Regions from separate parts of the Streptomyces sp. NPDC042102 genome, predicted to be linked through region 2. Evidence: predicted binding sites of a transcription regulator. Region 2 holds the regulator's gene; the other holds the start of a gene.

Region 1 (7,018 bases), on a different contig from region 2:
TGCACGAGGTCTTCGCCCTCTGGGACGGCGGGCCCGCCGCCCTGCGGCTGCCGTCCGTGCTGGCCACCGCGGTCGCCGCGGCCGGGGTCGCCGCGATCGGGCACCGGCTGGCGGGGCCACGGGCCGCGCTGTGCGCGGGCGCGGTGTACGCCCTGCTGCCGCCGGTGCAGATGTACGCCCAGGAGGGCCGCTCGTACGCGCTGGTCGCGGCCGCCGTCGTGTGGGCCACCTACCTGCTGCTGCGCGGGCGCTGGGTGGCGTACACCGCGCTGCTGGTCCTCGCGTGCTGGCTGCACGAGTTCGCCGTTCTCGCGCTGCTCGCGCACGCCGTGGCCGGCCGGCGGGTGCGGGCCTGGCGGTGGTCCGCCGCAGTCGTCGTGGTGCTGCTGACGCCGCTGGCCTGGGTCAGCACCGGGCAGGCGGCCCAGCAGCTGGGCTGGCTGGGGCGGCCGTCGTGGGCGGACTGGGCGGCGTACGCGGTGGTCGCGGGCCTTTCCCTGCTGCTCGCCCGGGGCGCCGACCGGGAGCTCGTCACGATCGCACTGCCGCTGGCGCTGCTGCCGCCCGGTCTGCTGCTGGCGGTCTCCCTGGTCCACCCGCTCTACGTCGACCGGTACGTGCTCTACGCGCTCGCCGGTCCCGCCCTGCTGGCCGGGGCGCGGGCGGCCAGGCTGGACCTGCGCGGGCGGGCGCGCCGGGCGTGGGCGTGGGCCGCGGTGGCGGCGCTGCTGGTGCCGCTGGGCTGGTGGTCGGTGTGGCTGCGGACGCCCGAGAGCCGCAAGGACGACGCGTACGCGGTGGCCGCCGCGGTCCGGGAGCGGGCGCGGCCGGGCGACGCGGTGCTGTTCCTGCCGGCGCGCCGGCGCGAGTGGCTGCTGTCCTCGCCGGACGTGTACGGCGGCCTGAGCGACCTCGCGCTCGACCGGACCCCGACGGCCTCGCACAGCCTGTGGGGCACCGAGCTGGGGGCGGCGGAGCTGCGGGGCCGGCTGATGGCGGCATCCCGGGTGATCGCGCTGCTGGACCCCGTGGGCCAGCCGGTGGACCCGTACCCGCGGGAGGCGGTCAAACGACAGACCCTGGCCACGCACTTCGACCTGTGCGCCGTCACCGAGGTGCGGGGGGCGCGCGTCGCGCTCTTCGCCCGGCCGGGAACCTGCCCGTAGCGGGTCCGGGGTCCGGGGTCCGCGATGGTTATGGATCATCAGCGGCCATCGGGTGAGGATGGTGCAGAGGATCGGCGACGCGGCCGGTCGACGAGGGGGAGGTGGGCGATGACGACGCCCGACGACACGGTGCCGGGGCCGCTGGTGGGGACCGACTGGCTGGCCGAGCGGCTGGGGCGGCCCGGACTGGTCGTCCTCGACGCCTCCGTCGGAGCGCACCGGGGGGCCGGGCGGCGGATCCCCGGGGCACGGCCCTTCGACCTCGACGGGGCACTGTCCGACCACACCAGTGCCGTCCCGCACACCATGCCGGGCGCACAGCAGTTCGGCGAGGCGCTGCGGGCGCTCGGGGTGGACGACACGGCCACCGTCGTCGTCTACGACGGCGCCGGGATCTACTCCAGCGCCCGCGCCTGGTGGATGCTGCGCGCCATGGGCTTCGACCGGGCCGCCGTCCTCGACGGCGGGCTGCCGGCCTGGGACGCCGCCGCACTGCCCGTCGAGGACGCGCCCGCCGCGTACGACGGCCCGCGCGGCGACTTCACCGCCCGGCCCCGGCCCGGGCTGATCGTGGACGCCGCGGCCGTGGCGCGGGCCCTGGCCGATCCCGCCGCCCTGGTCCTGGACGCGCGGACCCGCGGCCGGTTCGAGGGCACCGCCCCCGAGCCCCGGCCCGGCCTGCGCGGCGGCCACATGCCGGGGTCGGCCGGCCTGCCCTTCGGTGAGTTGCAGACCGAGGACGGCCGGATGCTGCCGCCCGACCGGCTGCGGGCCGCCTTCGCCGCGCTCGCCGGGGACCGCGAGACGCTGTACTTCAGCTGCGGCTCGGGCGTCACGGCGTGCGTGCTCGCGCTCGGCGCCGACCTCGCCGGCTACCGGGAGCTGGCCGTGTACGACGGCTCGTGGAGCGAGTGGGGCCTGCCGTCGTCCGCGCGGCCGGTGGTCACCGGGGGTTAACCCCACCCCGGGGCCGGGCACCTGCCCCATCGGCGCGGGGCGGCCGCGCGGGAACACTGGACGCATGACCACTCGTCGCGCGTCCGCATCCGCCACGGCACCCGTACCCGCCAGGGCGTCCTCACCCGCCACCGCCCTGGCCCTGGCCCTGGCCGGCGCCCTCACGCTGACCCTGACCGGCTGCTCCCTCCTCGACGAGCGCAAGCGGATGACGGCCGACGCGACGGTCACCGAGGCCGTCACCGCCGTCGAGGTGACCGGCGCGCGCTCCGGCTCGGTGGAGGTCACGACGGGTACCGGACCGGGCGTCACCATCGGCCGTACGGTCCACTACTGGGGTGGCAGCGCTCCCCGGCCCACCGAGCGGCTCAGCGCCGGCACCCTGAAGCTGGCGGTCGACTGCTCCGACTGCACCGTCGACTACCGGCTCGCGGTGCCGGCGTCCGCCAAGGTGACGGTGGACAGCGACAGCGGCCGGATCTCGGTGACCGGCGTCGCCGCGGCCGACCTGCACTCCGACTCGGGCTCCATCCGGGCCGAGGGCATCGCCGGCCCGGTCCGCCTGGACACCTCCTCGGGCTCCATCACGGGCTCCGCCCTCGCCTCCCCGTCCGCGCGGGTCACCACCGAGTCGGGCGACGTCCGGCTGGACTTCACCGCGGCCCCGTCCGCCCTGACGGCCACGGCCAGTTCGGGCGACGTGACCGTCCGGGTGCCGCGGGGTCCGTACCGCGTCGACACCCGCAGCGACTCGGGCGAGCGCAGCGTCTCCCTGCCCTCCGACCCGTCGGCCCCGTCCTCCCTGACGCTCCGTACGACCTCGGGCGACATCTCCCTCGCCGCCGGCTAGCCGCCGCGGGCCCGTTGTCAGTGGCGGGGCCTACCGTGCGACCACCGAGTGGTACGGGTCGACGGGGGTGGCGCGCATGGAGTTCAGGGTCGGGCGGGCGGAGCTGGCAGGGGCCGTGGGGTGGGCGGCGCGGGCGGTGCCCGCGCGGACGCCGGTGCCCGTGCTGGGCGGGCTGCTGCTGGACGCCCGCGACGGGCGGCTGCGGGTGTCCGGGTTCGACTACGAGGCGTCCGCGCGGGTCGAGGTGCCCGCCGCCACGGCGGTGGAGGGCAGCGTGCTCGTGCTGGGGCGGCGGCTGCTCGACATCTGCAAGGTGCTGCCCGAGGGGGAGGTGACGTGCGTGCTGGACGGGGCGCGCTTCACGGTGGAGGGCGCCGCGGGCACCCGGTTCGGGCTCTCCACGCTGCCGCGGGAGGAGTACCCGCCGCGGCCGGCCCTCCCGGCGGTCCGCGGCGAAGTGGACGCGGCCGCGTTCGCGGAGGCCGTCGCGCAGGTGGCCGTCGCCGCCGGACGGGACGAGGCGCTGCCGGTGCTCACGGGGATCCAGGTCCGGCTGGACGGCGCGGAGCTGACGCTGGCCGCCTCCGACCGGTACCGGTACGCCGTGCGCACGCTGGCCTGGCAGCCGGGGGACCCCGGCTCCGACGCCGTGGAAGTGGTGGTCCCGGGCCGGCGGCTCGCCGAGATCGCCCGGTCCCTGGCGAAGTCCGGGCCGGTCCGGATCGGCTGCGAGGGCGGCCTCATCGGCTTCGAGGCCGGTGGCCGGGCCGCCACCCTGCGGCTGCTGGAGGGCCGGCTGCCGCGGTACGACAAGCTGTTCGCGCTGGACGGCGCCGCCGTCGCCGTCACCGGGCGCGCGGCGCTCGCGGACGCCGTCCGCCGGGTCGCCGTCGTCGCGGAGCCCCACAGCCCCGTCCGGCTCGACTTCCGCGGCGACGGCAGTGTCCTGCTCCGGGCCGGGTACGCCGACGACGTCGCCTCACAGGCGCTCGCGGCCACCCTGACCGGCGCGGACGCCATGGCCGTGGCCTTCAACCCGGCGTACCTGCTGGACGCCCTCACCTCCTTCACCGGCCCGGACGTCCGCTTCGACCTCCAGGGCCCGGGGCAGCGCGTCCTGCTCGGCACCGGCACCGGCGACACCGCCACCGGCGACACCGGCCACCGGCACCTGCTGATGTCCGTCCGTCAGCTCGACTGACGGCGCACCATCTCGGCGATCCAGGCGGGCGCGTACGGGGAGGTGCAGTTCGGGGGAGTCGGGTAGTCCTTGAGCACCTCCAGGCGCTCGCCGATGCCGATCGCGCGGGCGCGCAGCTCCGGGTGCTCGATGCCGATCTGGGCCAGGCAGTGGTTCATCGCCCACTGCAGACGGTCCGGGGCGTCCTTCATGTCCGCCTCGATCACGTCCAGCAGTCCCGCGAGGTCCAGCCCCGCGGGCCGCTTCGCCACCCGCTCGGTGGTCAGCGCCCAGCCGGCGCTCGCGACCACCGGGTCCGGGTCGGCGGTCCAGGCCAGGCGCAGCTCCTCGGCGTGCGGGCTCTTCTTCACCACGTAGTTGACGAGCCAGTCGTGCACCTTGGGCGTGCGGGCCCCGCGCAGCATGCCGTCCAGCTCCTCGCGCCCGAACTCCTTCGGGCGGCAGATCAGCAGCGCCACCAGCCGTGCTGCGCTGTCGTCCGTCGCCCACAGCTCGCGCGCCAGGTCCTGTTGCGTCTTCAGCCGCTTGGCGAGCGCGCGCAGCTTGGTGAGGTTCACCCCGTGGTCGTCGCCGTGGCGCTCGTTCACCGCGCGCGTCTTCGGGTCCTCCAGCGCGGCCAGCTCGGCCCTGACCTGCGCCACCGTCGTTCCGGTCACCCCGGGCCTCCTGTCCTCGGGCAGGGCGGTCCCTGCACGGCCAGGCTACGCCGGAGGCGTGTTCGCCGGGGGCGAACGGGGGTTGGGGAACATTGGGAGGCGCACCTGCATTGAGTCGGCATAGCTCAACTTCACTGCCGGAGGGAAGATCATGGCTTCGACGTCCGTAACGCTCACTCTGCCCGTGCTGCCGCTTGACGACGAGGTCGTGCTGCCCGGAATGGTGGTTCCGCTGGACCTGTCCGACGCCGAGGTACGGGCGGCCGTGGAGGCCGCCCAGGCGGCGGCCAAGACCGGCAAGCCGCGGGTGCTGCTCGTGCCGCGCGTCGACGGCACGTACGCCGCGACGGGCGTGCTCGGCACCGTCGAACAGGTGGGGCGGCTCTCCGACGGCGACCCGGGCGCCCTCATCCGCGGGCGCGGCCGGGTCCGCATCGGCGCCGGCACCACCGGCCCCGGCGCCGCGCTCTGGGTCGAGGGCGAGACCGTCGAGGAGCACGTGCCCGACCCGCTGCCCGGCGCGGTCACCGAGCTCGTCAAGGAGTACAAGGCGCTCGCCACCAGCTGGCTCAAGAAGCGCGGCGCCTGGCAGGTCGTGGACCGGGTCCAGGGCATCGAGGGCGTCTCCGCCCTCGCCGACAACTCCGGCTACTCCCCGTTCCTCACCGTGGCCCAGAAGGTCGAACTGCTGGAGACCGCCGACCCCGTCGCCCGCCTGCGGCTCGCCGTGAAGTGGCTGGGCGAGCACCTCGCCGAGCAGGACGTCGCCGAGTCCATCGCCAAGGACGTGCAGGAGGGCGTGGACAAGCAGCAGCGCGAGTTCCTGCTCCGCCGTCAGCTGGACGCCGTACGCAAGGAACTGCGCGAGCTGAACGGCGACGCGGAGGGCGAGGAGTCCGACGACTACCGGGCCCGCGTCGAGGCAGCCGACCTCCCCGAGAAGGTCCGCGAGGCGGCCCTGAAGGAGGTCGAGAAGCTGGAGCGCGCCAGCGACCAGTCCCCCGAGGGCTCCTGGATCCGCACCTGGCTGGACACCGTCCTCGAACTGCCCTGGAACGAGCGCACCGAGGACGCCTACGACATCCAGGGCGCGCGGGCGGTGCTCGACGCCGAGCACGCCGGGCTGGAGGACGTCAAGGACCGCATCACCGAGTACCTGGCGGTGCGCAAGCGGCGCGCCGACCGCGGCCTGGGCGTCGTCGGCGGACGGCGCGGCGGTGCCGTGCTCGCCCTGGTGGGCCCGCCCGGTGTCGGCAAGACCTCGCTCGGCGAGTCCGTGGCGCACGCCATGGGGCGCACGTTCGTCCGGGTCGCGCTGGGCGGCGTACGCGACGAGGCCGAGATCCGCGGCCACCGGCGGACGTACGTCGGCGCCCTGCCCGGCCGGATCGTGCGGGCCATCAAGGAGGCCGGCTCGATGAACCCGGTCGTCCTGCTGGACGAGATCGACAAGGTCGGCTCGGACTACCGGGGCGACCCGGCGGCCGCCCTGCTGGAGGTCCTGGACCCGGCGCAGAACCACACCTTCCGCGACCACTACCTGGAGGTCGAGCTCGACCTCAGCGACGTGGTGTTCCTGGCCACGGCCAACGTCCTGGAGGCCATCCCCGAGGCACTGGCCGACCGGATGGAGCTGGTCCGGCTGGACGGGTACACGGAGGACGAGAAGGTCGTCATCGCCCGTGACCACCTGCTGCCGCGCCAGCTGGAGCGCGCGGGCCTGGGCGCCGACGAGGTGAGCCTGGAGGAGGACGCGCTGCGCAAGCTGGCCGGGGAGTACACCCGGGAGGCGGGCGTGCGCACCCTGGAGCGGACCATCGCGCGGCTCCTGCGCAAGGTGGCCTCCCAGCACGAACTGGGCGGGCGCGAGCTGCCCTTCGCCATCGGCGAGGGCGACCTGCGCGGCCTGATCGGGCGGCCGCACCACGTGCCGGAGTCCGCGCAGGACCCGGCCGAGCGGCGCACGGCGGTGCCGGGCGTGGCCACCGGCCTCGCGGTCACCGGCGCGGGCGGCGACGTGCTGTTCGTGGAGGCCTCGCTGGCGGACCCGGAGACGGGCGCGGCCGGACTGACGCTGACCGGCCAGCTGGGCGACGTGATGAAGGAGTCGGCGCAGATCGCGCTCAGCTTCCTGCGCTCGCACGGCGCCGAGCTGGAACTGCCGGTCGCCGACCTGAAGGACCGGGGC
Region 2 (7,018 bases):
CCGGAGATCCGTCCGGGGACCCGTCCGGGTGCCCGCCCGCGCCCGGTCGCGGCCAGCGCGGCGGCCGCCAGCGCCAGCGCCGGCGCGAGCAGGGCCAGCAGGGTGAGCGCGCCGGCGAGGTCGACGACCCGCTTGGCCGGCGGCAGGGCCGGCAACGGCAGCGGCAGCGTCAGCGGCGGCGGCGGCGGCAACGGCATGCAGGCACCGTGCCGCACCGCCCCCGGCGGCGCCGCGCGCCGCGCGGCGCGGGAGGGCGGCCGTCCCCCGCCCGGCTCACCCCGGTCCCGGCCCGCCCGGACGGGCCACGGCCGGGGTGAGCGTAAGGCTGGCGTAAGAGTTGAGTCCCGTCGACTCAGGTCTGTTGACGGGGCGGCGACCCGTATTGCATCCTTGAGTCTGTTCCACTCAAGTCAGCTGGAGGAATCAAAATGGCTCGTGCGGTCGGCATCGACCTGGGCACCACCAACTCCGTCGTCAGCGTTCTCGAAGGCGGCGAGCCCACCGTCATCACCAACGCCGAGGGCGCCAGGACCACGCCGTCCGTCGTCGCCTTCGCCAAGAACGGCGAGGTCCTCGTCGGCGAGGTCGCCAAGCGCCAGGCGGTCACGAACGTGGACCGCACCATCCGGTCGGTCAAGCGCCACATGGGCACCGACTGGAAGATCAACCTTGACGGCAAGGACTTCAACCCGCAGCAGATGAGCGCCTTCATCCTGCAGAAGCTGAAGCGCGACGCCGAGGCCTACCTGGGTGAGAAGGTCACCGACGCGGTCATCACCGTGCCGGCGTACTTCAACGACTCCGAGCGCCAGGCCACCAAGGAGGCCGGCGAGATCGCGGGCCTGAACGTCCTGCGCATCGTCAACGAGCCGACCGCCGCCGCCCTGGCGTACGGCCTCGACAAGGACGACCAGACCATTCTCGTCTTCGACCTCGGCGGCGGCACCTTCGACGTGTCCCTCCTGGAGATCGGTGACGGTGTCGTCGAGGTCCGCGCGACCAACGGTGACAACCACCTCGGTGGTGACGACTGGGACCAGCGCGTCGTCGACTACCTGGTGAAGCAGTTCGCCAACGGCCACGGCGTCGACCTGTCCAAGGACAAGATGGCGCTCCAGCGCCTGCGCGAGGCCGCCGAGAAGGCGAAGATCGAGCTCTCCTCCTCTACGGAGACCACGATCAACCTGCCCTACATCACGGCGTCCGCCGAGGGCCCGCTGCACCTGGACGAGAAGCTCACCCGCGCCCAGTTCCAGCAGCTGACCGCGGACCTCCTGGACCGCTGCAAGACCCCGTTCCACAACGTCATCAAGGACGCGAACATCTCGCTGTCCGACATCGACCACGTGGTCCTGGTCGGCGGCTCGACCCGCATGCCGGCCGTCGCCGAGCTCGTCAAGGAGCTGACCGGCGGCAAGGACGCCAACAAGGGCGTCAACCCGGACGAGGTCGTCGCCATGGGCGCCACCCTCCAGGCCGGTGTCCTCAAGGGTGAGGTCAAGGACGTCCTGCTCCTCGACGTGACCCCGCTGTCCCTCGGCATCGAGACCAAGGGCGGCATCATGACCAAGCTCATCGAGCGCAACACCACGATCCCGACCAAGCGGTCGGAGATCTTCACGACGGCCGAGGACAACCAGCCGTCCGTGCAGATCCAGGTCTACCAGGGTGAGCGCGAGATCGCGGCGTACAACAAGAAGCTCGGCATGTTCGAGCTGACCGGCCTGCCGCCGGCCCCGCGTGGCGTCCCGCAGATCGAGGTCTCCTTCGACATCGACGCCAACGGCATCATGCACGTGACCGCGAAGGACCTGGGCACGGGCAAGGAGCAGAAGATGACCGTCACCGGCGGCTCCTCGCTCGCCAAGGACGAGGTCGACCGCATGCGCCAGGAGGCCGAGCAGTACGCGGAGGAGGACCAGCGCCGCCGCGAGTCCGCCGAGACCCGCAACCAGGCCGAGCAGCTCGTGTACCAGACGGAGAAGTTCGTCAAGGACAACGAGGACAAGGTCCCGGCCGACGTCAAGACCGAGGTCGAGGCGGCCGTCGCCGAGCTGAAGGAGAAGCTCAAGGGCGAGGACACCGCCGAGATCCGCACCGCGACCGAGAAGGTCGCCGCGGTCAGCCAGAAGCTCGGCCAGGCGATCTACGCCGACGCCCAGGGCGCGCAGGCCGCCGGCGCCCCCGCCGGTGAGCAGCAGGCCAAGGCCGACGACGACGTCGTCGACGCCGAGATCGTCGACGACGAGAAGCCGAAGGGCGGCGCTGCCTGATGTCGGAGGAGACCCCGGGCTTCGAGGAGAAGCCCGAAGTCCCCGCCGACGGCACCACGCCCGACGAGCCGAAGGCCGCCGACTCCGCCAAGGAGGAGGCGGCGGCCCCGGCCGGGGACGCGAAGCAGGACGTCGCTCTGCTGGCGCAGCTGGACCAGGCCCGTACGGCGCTCAACGAGCGCACCACGGACCTCCAGCGGCTCCAGGCCGAGTACCAGAACTACCGCCGCCGGGTCGAGCGGGACCGCGTCACGGTCAAGGAGATCGCCGTCGCGAGCCTGCTGACCGAGCTGCTGCCCACGCTGGACGACATCGGCCGGGCGCGGGACCACGGCGAGCTGGTCGGCGGCTTCAAGTCGGTGGCCGAATCGCTGGAGACGGTCGCCGCGAAGATGGGTCTGCAGCAGTTCGGCAAGGAGGGCGAGCCCTTCGACCCGACGATCCACGAGGCCCTGATGCACAGCTACGCGCCGGATGTCACCGAGACGACGTGCGTGGCGATCCTGCAGCCGGGGTACCGGATCGGCGAGCGCACGATCCGTCCCGCGCGGGTCGCGGTCGCCGAGCCCCAGCCGGGCGCGGCGCCGAAGTCCGAGGACGCTGGCGATGCGGACACGGATGCCCCTGACAAGGGCTGACGCAATTCCACTGCGAGAGGAGGGACACCGAGGGTGAGTACCAAGGACTTCGTGGAGAAGGACTACTACAAGGTCCTCGGTGTCCCGAAGGACGCCACCGAGGCCGAGATCAAGAAGGCGTACCGGAAGCTCGCGCGCGAGTTCCACCCGGACGCCAACAAGGGCGACGCCTCGGCGGAGGAGCGCTTCAAGGAGATCTCCGAGGCCAACGACATCCTCGGCGACGCCAAGAAGCGCAAGGAGTACGACGAGGCCCGCGCCCTCTTCGGCAACGGTGGCTTCCGCCCCGGACCGGGCGGTGGCGGCGGCTCGTTCAACTTCGACCTCGGCGACCTCTTCGGGGGCACGCAGCCGGGCGGAGCGGGCGCCGGAGGCTTCGGCGGCGGGCTGGGCGACGTCTTCGGCGGCCTGTTCAACCGCGGCGGGGCGGGTACGGGCACCCGTACGCAGCCGCGCCGCGGCCAGGACATCGAGTCCGAGGTCACCCTCTCCTTCACGGAGGCGGTGGACGGGGCCACGGTGCCGCTGCGGATGTCCTCCCAGGCGGCCTGCAAGGCCTGTTCCGGCACCGGCGACAAGAACGGCACGCCGCGCGTGTGCCCGACCTGCGTGGGCACCGGGCAGGTCTCGCGGGGCAGTGGCGGCGGCTTCTCGCTCACCGACCCGTGCGCGGACTGCAAGGGCCGCGGCCTGATCGCCGAGCACCCCTGCGACGTCTGCAAGGGCAGCGGCCGGGCCAAGTCCTCGCGGACCATGCAGGTCAGGATCCCGGCGGGCGTCTCCGACGGCCAGCGGATCCGGCTGCGCGGCAAGGGAGCCCCGGGCGAGCGCGGCGGTCCGGCCGGTGATCTGTACGTCGTCGTGCACGTCGGCACGCACCCGGTCTTCGGGCGGCGGGACGACAACCTGACGGTGACCGTCCCGGTCACCTTCACGGAGGCGGCGCTGGGCGCCGAGATCAAGGTCCCCACCCTGGGCGGCCCCTCGGTGACCCTGAAGCTGCCGCCGGGCACCCCGGGCGGGCGCACGCTGCGCGCCCGCGGCAAGGGCGCGGTCCGCAAGGACGGCACCCGGGGCGATCTGCTCGTCACCATCGAGGTGGCCGTTCCGACGCAGCTGTCGGACAAGGCCCGCGAGGCACTGGAGACGTACCGCGACGCGACCTCCTCCGAGGACCCGCGCGCCACCTTGTTCGAGTCCGCGAAGGGAGCATGACATGGACGGCCGCCGCAGGAATCCGTACCAGCTGACCGACGAGACCCCGGTCTACGTCATCTCGGTGGCCGCCCAGCTCTCGGGTCTGCACCCGCAGACCCTCCGCCAGTACGACCGGCTCGGCCTGGTCTCCCCGGACCGTACGGCCGGGCGCGGCCGGCGCTATTCGGCCCGTGACATCGAGCTGCTGCGCACGGTGCAGCAGCTGTCGCAGGACGAGGGCATCAACCTGGCGGGCATCAAGCGGATCATCGAGCTGGAGAACCAGGTCGCGGCGCTCCAGCAGCGGGTGGCCGAGCTCTCGGCGGCGGTGGACGGCGCGGCGGCGGCGATGCGCCAGCGCGAGGCCCAGGTGCACGCCTCCTACCGGCGCGACCTGGTCCCGTACCAGCCGCCGCAGCAGACCAGTGCCCTGGTCGTGTGGCGACCCAAGCGCCCGCAGGACTGACCCGGCACCGGTGCGGTACCGGCGTACGTGACGAAGGCCCTGCCCGGGAAGACCCCGGGCGGGGCCTTCGCGCGTCCCGGGAGGCCTCCGGGGCCGCCTCCGGGCCGACGTACCGGCGAGCGTACGGGGATCAGCGCTCCGGGCCGTTGAGGATGCCCGACTGGGCGATGAGGAAGCCGAGCTGGGCGCGGCTGCCGCTGCCCAGGGTGGTGGCCAGTTTGGCGATGTGCGCCCGGCAGGTGCGGACGTTCATGCCCAGCCGGCGGGCGATCGCCTCGTCCACGTGGCCCTCGACCAGGAGCTGCGCGATCGAGCGCTGGACCCCCGATATGCCGGTCGGCGTCGGGGTGTAGGTGACCTCGTCGCGCAGCGGCACGGCGCGCCGCCACAGTTGTTCGAAGACCTTGATGAGGTAGTCGACCAGTCCCGGATGCCGCAGTTCCAGCGCCACCCGGCGGTCGTCGCTCGCCGGGATGAAGGCCACCGAGCGGTCGAAGATGATGAGGCGCTCGATGAGCTCCTCCAGGGTGCGGATCTCCACCTTGCCGGCGGATATCCGGTCGACGTACGCGAGCGTGCCCTGACTGTGCCGCACGGTGTGCTGGTAGAGAGTCCGTATGCTGACCCCACGGTCGATCAGCGGGGCGTCGCGTTCCAGGGCCTGACTGAGGGCCAGGGAGGGCCGCGGGCCGCCCGGCTGGACCGTGAGGACCTCGGTGTGGCACTCGGCGGTGGCGAGGTTGAGGGCGGCGTTGATCCGTTCGAAGCCCTCGAGCACCGTGATGGCGTGGGTGTCCGACGGGCTCTGCGCGCTGATGGCCAGGAACGGCTCGAAAGCGTCGGTGAGATCTACAGCGGTCCGTCGCCGGTCCTGGATCTCCCGTTCAATCGGGTGGAGCCGTTGGGCGAGCGCGACGGACGGGGGAACCGGACGGAGTTGGTTCGCGTCGTCAGGGTCGGGCTGAAGAAGGGCGAATTCAAGCAGGCAGGGAGCGTTCTGGACCTCTCCCCGGGCGATTCGTCCGGTGCTGAGCGCTGCCGCGTAAAGCCGTGTTCCCTCGCCGCACAGGGACGTGACGGGGTGGGGATGTGTCGGGTTTGTGTCGTTTCTGGGCAAATCTCCACCCCCCAGGGTCCTGAACATGCAAGAACATGATGCATCGTCCCTGTGGCATTGACGTGCCCGAATGAGCCATCGTCTGACACGCGGGGGAGAGGATTCCATCAAGTGAGGACGAAGCCGACCATGTACAAGAGAATGCTTCGCTCGGCGCTTGCCGTTGTTTTCTCCGCCGTTGCGGTATTTGGGGCAGTGAGCGCGATCGACGCTGATGCGGGCAGTGCTCGTGCCGACGGAGACACCGGCTGGACCAACGGTCCGACGGCGGGCAAGTTGGACACCGGGTGGACCTCGGCCCCTGCGAAGGTGTCCTGATGACCCCCGACGACCGCGACTTCCGGCGTGAAATGGCCTCGGCCTACCGGTCCGGGTGGCAGTTCATCGATCTCGTCACGGCCATCCCCCACCCTGGCGATTCGTTGATGGTCACCCTGTTCGGGCAGCCGATCGTCGTGGTGCGCGAGGAGGACGAAGACGTCCGGGCGTACCGGTGCCTGCGGCGCCCCCGTGGTGCGCCGCAGCCCGTCCGCTGCGAAGTCCGGTACGGCATGGTGTTCGTCAACCTGGACCAGCGGGACCACCAGTTGTTCGAGCCCGACATCACCACCGCCACCCCCCGCAGTGCCTGACGCGATTCCCCCGTCGTCGCAGATCGCTCAGGCGCTACCCCCACACAACGGCGCCATCGTGGACCTGAACACGATGGCGCCGTTGTGCTGTCCGCGTCCATACGCGAACCGGACAAGATGAAATCCGAACCGAAAGCGGAATCCCGCTCTCAGCCGGTGCCGTACCAGGTCACGGCCCCGCGCCGGCGGCACTCGGTGCCACGTTCGTGATCAGGCCCGGCCCATCGCGCGGTCCAGGGCGATCTCGATGACCACCCGGTCCGGGTTCGGCGACGGCGTCCGCCCGTACCGCACCGCGTAGCGCGCCACGGCGTCGGCGACCGACGCCTCGTCCGTGGCGACGGTCGCGCGCCCCTCCAGCGTGGCCCAGCGCCGTCCCGCCATCTGGCAGACCGCGACCCGCGCCGTCCCCGGCGCCGCCGCCAGGACGTTGCGGACCTTCTTGCTGTGCTTGTTGCTGATCACCCGTGCCACCCCGGCCTCCGGGTCGTACGTCACGCCCACCGGGACCACGTGGGGGGTGCCGTCGGGGCGCGGGGTGGTCAGCGTGCAGACGTGCCGTTCCCGCCAGAAGGCGAGGTAGTCGGGCGTCGGGTTCCGTACGTCGTGGGACATGGGCCGCAGCGTATCCACCGGGGTGTGGGCCGACGCCCGCGCCTCTACCGGCCAGCGCCTTGAGTGGAATAGACTCAACT

What was found. The regulator HspR, encoded in region 2, represses chaperone genes until heat shock. The targets are predictions, from matches to a motif close to TTGAGNNNNNNNNNCTCAA.
Region 1: the regulator HspR is predicted to act here: its motif matches at 4,941-4,959, upstream of lon (endopeptidase La).

Annotation. Positions count from the first base shown of each region.
Region 1 covers NZ_JBVJDL010000003.1:860,277-867,294, forward strand. The annotation lists gene ACZ6KO_RS17240 (glycosyltransferase family 39 protein) at 1-1,166, shown strand, start outside; gene ACZ6KO_RS17245 (sulfurtransferase) at 1,275-2,123, shown strand; gene ACZ6KO_RS17250 (DUF4097 family beta strand repeat-containing protein) at 2,188-2,973, shown strand; gene dnaN (DNA polymerase III subunit beta) at 3,050-4,174, shown strand; gene ACZ6KO_RS17260 (DNA alkylation repair protein) at 4,162-4,830, opposite strand; gene lon (endopeptidase La) at 4,982-7,018, shown strand, end outside.
Region 2 covers NZ_JBVJDL010000008.1:41,132-48,149, reverse strand. The annotation lists gene ACZ6KO_RS27020 (sugar transferase) at 1-197, opposite strand, end outside; gene dnaK (molecular chaperone DnaK) at 429-2,273, shown strand; gene grpE (nucleotide exchange factor GrpE) at 2,273-2,911, shown strand; gene dnaJ (molecular chaperone DnaJ) at 2,945-4,126, shown strand; gene ACZ6KO_RS27000 (heat shock protein transcriptional repressor HspR) at 4,128-4,574, shown strand; gene ACZ6KO_RS26995 (helix-turn-helix transcriptional regulator) at 4,705-5,718, opposite strand; gene ACZ6KO_RS26990 (Rieske (2Fe-2S) protein) at 6,009-6,323, shown strand; gene ACZ6KO_RS26985 (pyridoxamine 5'-phosphate oxidase family protein) at 6,534-6,938, opposite strand.